2 regions of the Streptomyces sp. NPDC059895 genome follow, and region 1 is predicted to be linked to the other one. Evidence: predicted binding sites of a transcription regulator. Region 1 holds the regulator's gene; the other holds the start of a gene.
The links. Region 1 encodes HrcA, which represses chaperone genes, less so after heat shock. Its sites were predicted from a motif close to TTNGCACTCNGNNNNNCNGAGTGCNAA; they were not measured.
Positions count from the first base shown of each region.

Region 2: groL (chaperonin GroEL) is a predicted target of HrcA. The motif match lies at 1,966-1,992, and genes of this name have one in related genera.

Region 1 is NZ_JBHWKO010000001.1:417,117-421,293, reverse strand. It holds gene ACFV9M_RS01775 (DUF3097 domain-containing protein) at 1-848, opposite strand, end outside; gene ACFV9M_RS01780 (Uma2 family endonuclease) at 1-1, shown strand, start outside; gene ACFV9M_RS01770 (MBL fold metallo-hydrolase) at 895-1,626, opposite strand; gene hrcA (heat-inducible transcriptional repressor HrcA) at 1,791-2,807, shown strand; gene dnaJ (molecular chaperone DnaJ) at 2,808-3,944, shown strand; gene ACFV9M_RS01755 (nitronate monooxygenase) at 4,142-4,177, shown strand, end outside.
Region 2 is NZ_JBHWKO010000081.1:8,549-12,725, forward strand. It holds gene ACFV9M_RS40245 (glycerophosphodiester phosphodiesterase) at 1-56, shown strand, start outside; gene groL (chaperonin GroEL) at 182-1,804, opposite strand; gene ACFV9M_RS40255 (cold-shock protein) at 2,235-2,438, opposite strand; gene ACFV9M_RS40260 (MoaD/ThiS family protein) at 2,891-3,166, opposite strand; gene thrC (threonine synthase) at 3,256-4,177, opposite strand, start outside.

The DNA of each region.
Region 1 (4,177 bases):
ACGAAGTCGATCAGCTCCTCCACCCGCCCCAGCAGCTCCGGCTCCAGGTCCTTGTAGGACCCCACCCGCTTCAGGATCGCCTGCCACACCGCCCCGGTGTTCTCCGACGGCCAGCCCAGCGCCCGGCACACCCCCGTCTTCCAGTCCTGCCCGTGCGGCACGCGCGGCCAGGCCGCGATGCCCAGCGACGACGGCTTCACCGCCTCCCAGACGTCGATGTACGGGTGGCCGACCACGAGCGCGTGCTCGCTCGTCACCGACCGCGCGATCCGCCACTCCTTGCTGCCCGGCACCAGGTGGTCCACCAGCACGCCCAGCCGCGCGTCCGGCCCGGGCGCGAACTCCGCCACGATCGACGGCAGGTCGTCCACGCCCTCCAGGTACTCCACGACCACGCCCTCGATCCGCAGGTCGTCGCCCCACACCTTCTCGACCAGCTCGGCGTCGTGCCGGCCCTCGACGTAGATGCGGCCGGCGCGGGCCACCCGGGCGCGGGCGCCGGGCACGGCGACCGAACCGGACGCGGTGCGGGTGGGACGCGCGGGCCCGGAGGACGGCCGTACGAGGGTCACCACCCGTCCCTCCAGGAGGAACCCGCGAGGCTCCAGCGGGAAGACGCGGTGCTTGCCGAAGCGGTCCTCCAGGGTGACCGTGCCCGCCTCGCAGCGGATCACCGCGCCGCAGAAACCGGTGCCGGGCTCCTCCACCACCAGGCCGGGCTCCGCCGCGACCTCGGGGACCGGCTGCGGCTTCTTCCAGGGAGGGGTCAGATCGGCGGAGTACGTACGAGGGCGCGGGCCCGCAGGTCCTTCGCCGGAAGGGCGGTGGTGGGAGACGGGTGGGCGCATTCGGATGACGATAGGAGAAGCCGCCCCCCGAAGTCCGCCCGACGGCTCACGACACGCCGAAACGTGCCGCCAGCTCGTCCCGCTGCCGCCGTACGAACCCCGCGTCCACCACCGCCCCGTGACCGGGCACGTACAACGCGTCCTCCCCGCCGAGGTCCAGCAGCCGGTCCAGGGCGGCCGGCCAGTGGGACGGCACGGCGTCGGGGCCGGCCTGCGGAGCGCCGGACTCCTCGACCAGGTCGCCGCAGAACACCACCTCCGGCGAGCCCGGCACCAGGACCGCCAGATCGTGTGCCGTGTGCCCGGGGGACAGGTTCGCCAGCAGCACCTGCCGCCCACCGCCCAGGTCGAGCGTCCACTCCCCGGAGACCAGGTGGCGGGGGCGCACGAGCGTGTCCACGGCCTCCGTCGCCGCCGTCTCGTCGAGCCCGTTGCGCACCGCGTCCGCCCGCAGCTCCTCGGCCCCGCGCCCCCGCCGCGTCAGCAGCGTCTCCGCGCCCACCGCCGCGTACACCTCCGCGCCCGCGAACGCGGCCGCCCCGAAGACGTGGTCGAAGTGGGGATGGGTGAGCGCGAGATGGGTCACACGGTGGCCGGCCAGCTCCTCCGCCCGCATGCGCAGCCGGGCCCCCTCCGCGAGGCTCGACCCCGCGTCGACCACCAGGGCCGCGCCGGCCCCGACGACCAGCCCCGCCGTGCAGTCCCAGCCCGGCAGCCGGCACCGCCCGACCCCGGCCGCGACCCGCTCCCACCCCAGCTCTTCCCAAGTCACCGTCATACCGCGACGCTAGCGGTGACGGCCCGCCCGTGAGAGCCGCCACGGAACCGACCTTGCCGCAGGTGTACCCCACCGCCGTACACTGGGCCGGGGAACGCTGGCACTCGGAAGTGAAGAGTGCCAGGCAGAGCGCCAGGGGACGATCGACTGGAGGTGCGCGCGCGATGCTGAGTGAACGAAGGCTCCAGGTACTGCGGGCCATCGTCCAGGACTATGTGGGCACCGAGGAGCCGGTCGGCTCCAAGGCGCTCACCGAGCGGCACAACCTCGGCGTCTCCCCGGCGACGGTCCGCAACGACATGGCGGCCCTGGAGGACGAGGGGTACATCGCCCAGCCGCACACCAGTGCCGGGCGCATCCCCACCGACAAGGGCTACCGGCTGTTCGTCGACAAGCTGGCCGGCGTCAAGCCGATGACGGCCCCCGAGCGGCGGGCCATCCAGAACTTCCTCGACGGCGCCGTCGACCTCGACGACGTCGTGGCCCGCACGGTACGGCTGCTCGCGCAGCTCACCCGGCAGGTCGCCGTCGTGCAGTATCCGTCCCTGACCCGGTCCACCGTGCGGCACGTGGAGCTGCTGTCGCTCGCGCCCGCCCGGCTGATGCTCGTGCTCATCACGGACACCGGCCGGGTCGAGCAGCGGATGGTGGACTGCCCGGCGCCGTTCGGCGAGGCCTCGCTGGCGGACCTGCGGGCGCGGCTGAACAGCCGGGTCGCCGGCCGCCGCTTCACGGACGTGCCACGGCTGCTGGAGGATCTGCCCGACGCCTTCGAGGCGGAGGACCGCGGCACGGTCTCGACGGTGCTCTCCACCCTGCTGGAGACCCTCGTCGAGGAGAACGAGGAGCGGCTGATGATCGGCGGCACCGCCAATCTCACCCGCTTCGGACATGACTTTCCCCTCACCATCCGGCCCGTCCTGGAGGCCCTTGAGGAGCAGGTCGTGCTCCTCAAACTCCTGGGCGAGGCGGGCGATTCGGGCATGATCGTGCGCATCGGCCACGAGAACGCCTATGAGGGACTCAACTCCACTTCCGTGGTGTCGGTCGGCTACGGTTCGGGCGGCGAGGCAGTCGCCAAGCTCGGCGTGGTCGGACCGACCCGCATGGATTACCCGGGAACGATGGGAGCGGTACGCGCAGTGGCACGGTACGTCGGACAGATCCTGGCGGAGTCGTAAGTGGCCACGGACTACTACGCCGTTCTCGGCGTGCGCCGCGACGCGTCGCAGGAAGAGATCAAGAAGGCCTTCCGGCGGCTCGCACGCGAGCTGCACCCGGACGTCAACCCCGATCCGAAGACCCAGGAGCGGTTCAAGGAGATCAACGCCGCCTACGAGGTGCTGTCGGACCCGCAGAAGAAGCAGGTCTACGACCTCGGCGGCGACCCCCTCTCGCAGGCGGGCGGCGGTGGCGCGGGCGGCTTCGGCGCCGGCGGCTTCGGCAACTTCTCCGACATCATGGACGCGTTCTTCGGCACGGCGTCCCAGCGCGGCCCGCGCTCGCGCACCCGCCGCGGCCAGGACGCGATGATCCGGCTGGAGATCGAGCTCGACGAGGCGGCCTTCGGCACGACCAAGGACATCCAGGTCGACACGGCGATCGTCTGCTCCACCTGCAACGGTGAGGGCGCCGCGCCGGGCACCACCGCCCAGACGTGCGACATGTGCCGCGGGCGCGGTGAGGTGTCGCAGGTGACGCGGTCCTTCCTGGGCCAGGTCATGACCTCGCGTCCCTGCCCGCAGTGCCAGGGCTTCGGCACCGTGGTCCCCACCCCCTGCCCGGAGTGCGCCGGTGACGGCCGCGTCCGGTCGCGGCGCACCCTCACGGTCAAGATCCCGGCCGGTGTCGACAACGGCACCCGCATCCAGCTCGCCGGCGAGGGCGAGGTCGGCCCGGGCGGCGGTCCCGCCGGTGACCTGTACGTCGAGATCCACGAGCTGCCGCACACCACCTTCCAGCGGCGCGGCGACGACCTGCACTGCACGGTGACGATCCCGATGACCGCGGCGGCCCTCGGCACGAAGGTGCCGCTGGAGACGCTGGACGGCATGGAGGAGGTCGACATCCGGCCCGGCACCCAGTCCGGCCAGTCGATCCCGCTGCACGGGCGCGGTGTCACGCATCTGCGCGGCGGCGGCCGCGGCGACCTCATCGTGCACGTCGAGGTGCAGACGCCGACGAAGCTGGACCCGGAGCAGGAGCGGCTGCTGCGCGAGCTGTCCAAGCTGCGGGGCGAGGAGCGGCCGCAGGGGCAGTTCCAGCCCGGGCAGCAGGGGCTGTTCTCGCGGCTGAAGGACGCGTTCAACGGGCGGTGACGGGTGGTGGGCGTCGAGGGTGTTCCGCCCCCGCCGCCCCTTCCCGTCCCCGGGGGCTCTGCCCCCGGACCCCCGTTCGGCCCTGGACGGGCCTCGTCCTCACCCGCCGGACGGGCTTGAACGGTCGACATCTGCCGAAGAGGTGCCGTGGGGAAGGCCGATTCGGACTTGTCCGGGGGACATGACACCATGCCGTCATGTCCTCCGCACTGACCGATCTCTTCCCTTACCCG
Region 2 (4,177 bases), on a different contig from region 1:
ACGGCATCACCACCGACGTGCCCGACACGATCGGGAAGGCCCTGACGCAGGGCTGACGGGGGATCACCCGCCGCGCCCGGCGGACCTGCCCGTGAAGCGTGGAACGCCCGAGGGCGGCACCCCCTGTCGGAACAGGGGGTGCCGCCCTCGGTACTTCGGACGGGTCCGATCCTCGGAAGGATCAGAAGTCCATGTCACCGCCCGGCATGCCGCCGCCGGCCGGGGCAGCGTTCTTCTCCGGCTTGTCGGCGATGACGGCCTCGGTGGTGAGGAACAGCGCGGCGATCGACGCGGCGTTCTGCAGCGCGGAGCGCGTCACCTTCGCCGGGTCGATGATGCCCTCGGCGACCAGGTCGACGTACTCGCCGGTCGCGGCGTTCAGGCCGTGACCCGGGGTCAGGTTGCGCACCTTCTCCACCACGACGCCGCCCTCGAGGCCGGCGTTGACGGCGATCTGCTTCAGCGGGGCCTCGAGCGCCAGCTTGACGGCGGCGGCACCGGTGGCCTCGTCGCCCTCCAGCTCCAGCTTCTCGAAGACCTGGGAGGCCTGGAGCAGGGCCACGCCACCACCGGCGACGATGCCCTCCTCGACGGCCGCCTTCGCGTTGCGGACGGCGTCCTCGATGCGGTGCTTGCGCTCCTTGAGCTCGACCTCGGTGGCGGCACCGGCCTTGATGACGGCCACGCCGCCCGCGAGCTTGGCCAGGCGCTCCTGGAGCTTCTCGCGGTCGTAGTCGGAGTCGCTGTTCTCGATCTCGGCGCGGATCTGGTTCACCCGGCCCGCGACCTGCTCGGAGGAGCCGGCGCCGTCGACGATGGTGGTCTCGTCCTTGGTGATGACGACCTTGCGGGCCTTGCCCAGCAGGTCGACGGTCGTGTTCTCGAGCTTGAGACCGACCTCCTCGGAGATGACCTCGCCGCCGGTGAGGATGGCGATGTCGTTCAGCATCGCCTTGCGGCGGTCGCCGAAGCCCGGGGCCTTGACCGCGACGGACTTGAAGGTGCCGCGGATCTTGTTGACGACCAGGGTCGACAGGGCCTCGCCCTCGACGTCCTCGGCGATGATCAGCAGCGGCTTGCCCGACTGCATGACCTTCTCCAGGAGCGGGAGCAGGTCCTTGACGTTCGCGATCTTGGAGTTCGCGATGAGGATGTACGGGTCGTCGAGGACGGCCTCCATACGCTCCATGTCGGTGGCGAAGTACGCCGAGATGTAGCCCTTGTCGAAGCGCATACCCTCGGTGAGCTCCAGCTCCAGACCGAAGGTCTGGGACTCCTCGACGGTGATGACGCCTTCCTTGCCGACCTTGTCCATGGCCTCGGCGATGAGCTCGCCGATCTGGGTGTCGGCGGCGGAGATGGAGGCCGTGGAGGCGATCTGCTCCTTGGTCTCGACGTCCTTCGCCTGCTCCAGCAGGGCGGCGGAGACGGCCTCGACGGCCTTCTCGATACCGCGCTTCAGGGCCATCGGGTTGGCGCCGGCGGCGACGTTGCGCAGACCCTCCTTGACCAGGGCCTGGGCCAGAACGGTCGCCGTGGTCGTACCGTCACCGGCGACGTCGTCCGTCTTCTTGGCGACTTCCTTGACCAGCTCGGCGCCGATCTTCTCGTACGGGTCCTCGAGCTCGATCTCCTTGGCGATGGAGACACCGTCGTTGGTGATCGTGGGCGCGCCCCACTTCTTCTCGAGGACGACGTTGCGGCCCTTGGGGCCGAGCGTCACCTTCACGGCGTCCGCGAGCTGGTTCATGCCGCGCTCGAGGCCGCGCCGCGCCTCCTCGTCGAACGCGATGATCTTGGCCATGTGAAGTGGTCCCTCCAGGACTGGGGGTGATTCCTTCGGACCGCGCCCGCGCCCGCGACGGACGGCTCGCCGGCCTCGTGGTTCCTTCCCCACCCGGCCTGCGGGCCTCACCGACCCGGTCCTTCATTGTCACTCTCACCTTCAGAGTGCTAACGCAATGATTAGCACTCGGGCATGCCGAGTGCAAGCGCCTCGGGGGGATCGGCCCGGGGCGAAGCGGACGAAGGCGCCTTCACCACCCGGGCCGCGCGGGGTCCTGCGGGCCGGAGCGCCCGGACACCCCCGGCGTCGCGAAGGCCCCCCGGCACCTCCCCGGCGCGGCGCGGGCAGGACGAAGGCCCCGGCACCTCCCCGGCGCGGCGCGGGCAGGACGAAGGGCCCGCACCCCCGTCGGGGTGCGGGCCCTTCGTCGAAAAGCGTTGAAAACAGTTCAGGCGGTGACGCGAACCATGTCGGCCTGCGGGCCCTTCTGACCCTGCGAGATCTCGAACTCGACCCGCTGGCCCTCTTCCAGGGTGCGGTAGCCGTCCATCTGAATCGCGCTGTAGTGGACGAAGACGTCCGCACCACCGTCGACCGCGATGAAGCCGTACCCCTTCTCCGCGTTGAACCACTTGACGGTGCCCTGAGCCATGCCTAACTCCCCTATTACTGGCCCTTGCACAGATCCACACTTCGCGGATCCGGGTCAGACCTCACCCCCCAGTTGGTTGGGGGCGTGCGCCGGAACGCGTCGACCGCGGCTGAATGTATCTGTCCCACTGCCGTCTGCAACAGGTCAATCGGACGAGAATTCTGGACGCCGACGGTCCGGAATATGGTGAGAATTCTCCCGAATTCAGGGCAATTCGGGCCACACAAAGGGAACAAGAGGCGCAAAATACCTGCACACTTTGGCTACTTCTCACCGCATGTGAAGGCGGGGCTCATATGCGTTCGGCATGCGATGGGCGGCGCGTTCCCCAACTGTACCGCGCTCAACCACATTGAATTGCCTCCTCCGCTTCTCTTACGGAGGAGGCAATTCCATGAACTCTGGGTAATACCTGTTACCGAGGGTTACTACCGGCGAGTACGGAGTGCGTGTCAGCCGCCGGCGACGGCCGGGATGATCGAGACGCCGGCGCCGTCCGGGGTCGCGGTCTCCAGCCCCTGCTCGAACCGCACGTCGTCGTCGTTCACGTACACGTTGACGAACCGGCGCAGCTTGCCCTGGTCGTCGAGGACGCGCGCGGCGATACCGGTGTGGTTCTTCTCCAGGTCGGCGATGACCTCGGCGAGGTTCGTGCCCTCGGCGGCGACCTCGGCCTGACCGCCCGTGTAGGTGCGCAGGATGGTGGGGATGCGGACGGTGACGCTCACGGTGTTTCCTCCGGACGGGTAGGCGCCCTGCGGGGGCGCGGGGATCTGCGCGACCAGCTCCCCGCGGCCCGCAGACGAACAACGGCCTCTCAGGCGAGACCGGCCTCGTGGAACGACTCGAGGTTCGGGCGGATGGTGGCCGTCAGCCCGGTCCCGGCGACCGCGTCCAGCGTCTTGAGGCCGTCTCCGGTGTTGAGCACGACGGTCGTCAGCGTCGGGTCCAGCAGACCGGCCTCGATCAGCTTCTTGGTGACGCCGACCGTCACACCGCCCGCCGTCTCGGCGAAGACGCCCTCGGTCCGCGCCAGCAGCTTGATCGCGTCGACCACCTGCTCGTCGTTCACGTCCTCCACGGCACCGCCCGTGCGGCGCGCGATGTCGAGGACGTAGGGGCCGTCGGCCGGGTTGCCGATGGCGAGGGACTTGGCGATGGTGTTCGGCTTCTGCGGGCGGACCACGTCGTGGCCGGCCTTGTAGGCGACGGACACCGGGGAGCAGCCCTCGGCCTGCGCACCGAAGATCTTGTACGGCCGGCCCTCGACCAGGCCGAGCTTGATCAGCTCCTGGAGCCCCTTGTCGATCTTCGTGAGCTGCGAGCCGGAGGCGATCGGCACCACGATCTGGTCCGGGAGCCGCCAGCCGAGCTGCTCGCAGATCTCGTACGCGAGCGTCTTGGAGCCCTCGGCGTAGTAGGGCCGCAGGTTGACGTTGACGAAGCCCCAGCCCTCGCCCGCCGGGTCGCCGATGAGCTCGGAGCAGAAGCGGTTGACGTCGTCGTAGTTGCCCTCGATGCCGACGAGTTCGCCGCCGTAGACCGCGGCCATGACGACCTTGCCCTGCTCCAGGTCGTGCGGGATGAACACGCAGGAGCGGAAGCCGGCGCGGGCGGCCGCGGCGCCGACGGCGCCGGCCAGGTTGCCGGTGGAGGAGCAGGAGAGGGTGGTGAAGCCGAAGGCGCGGGCGGCCTCCAGGGCCTGGGCGACGACGCGGTCCTTGAAGGAGTGCGTCGGG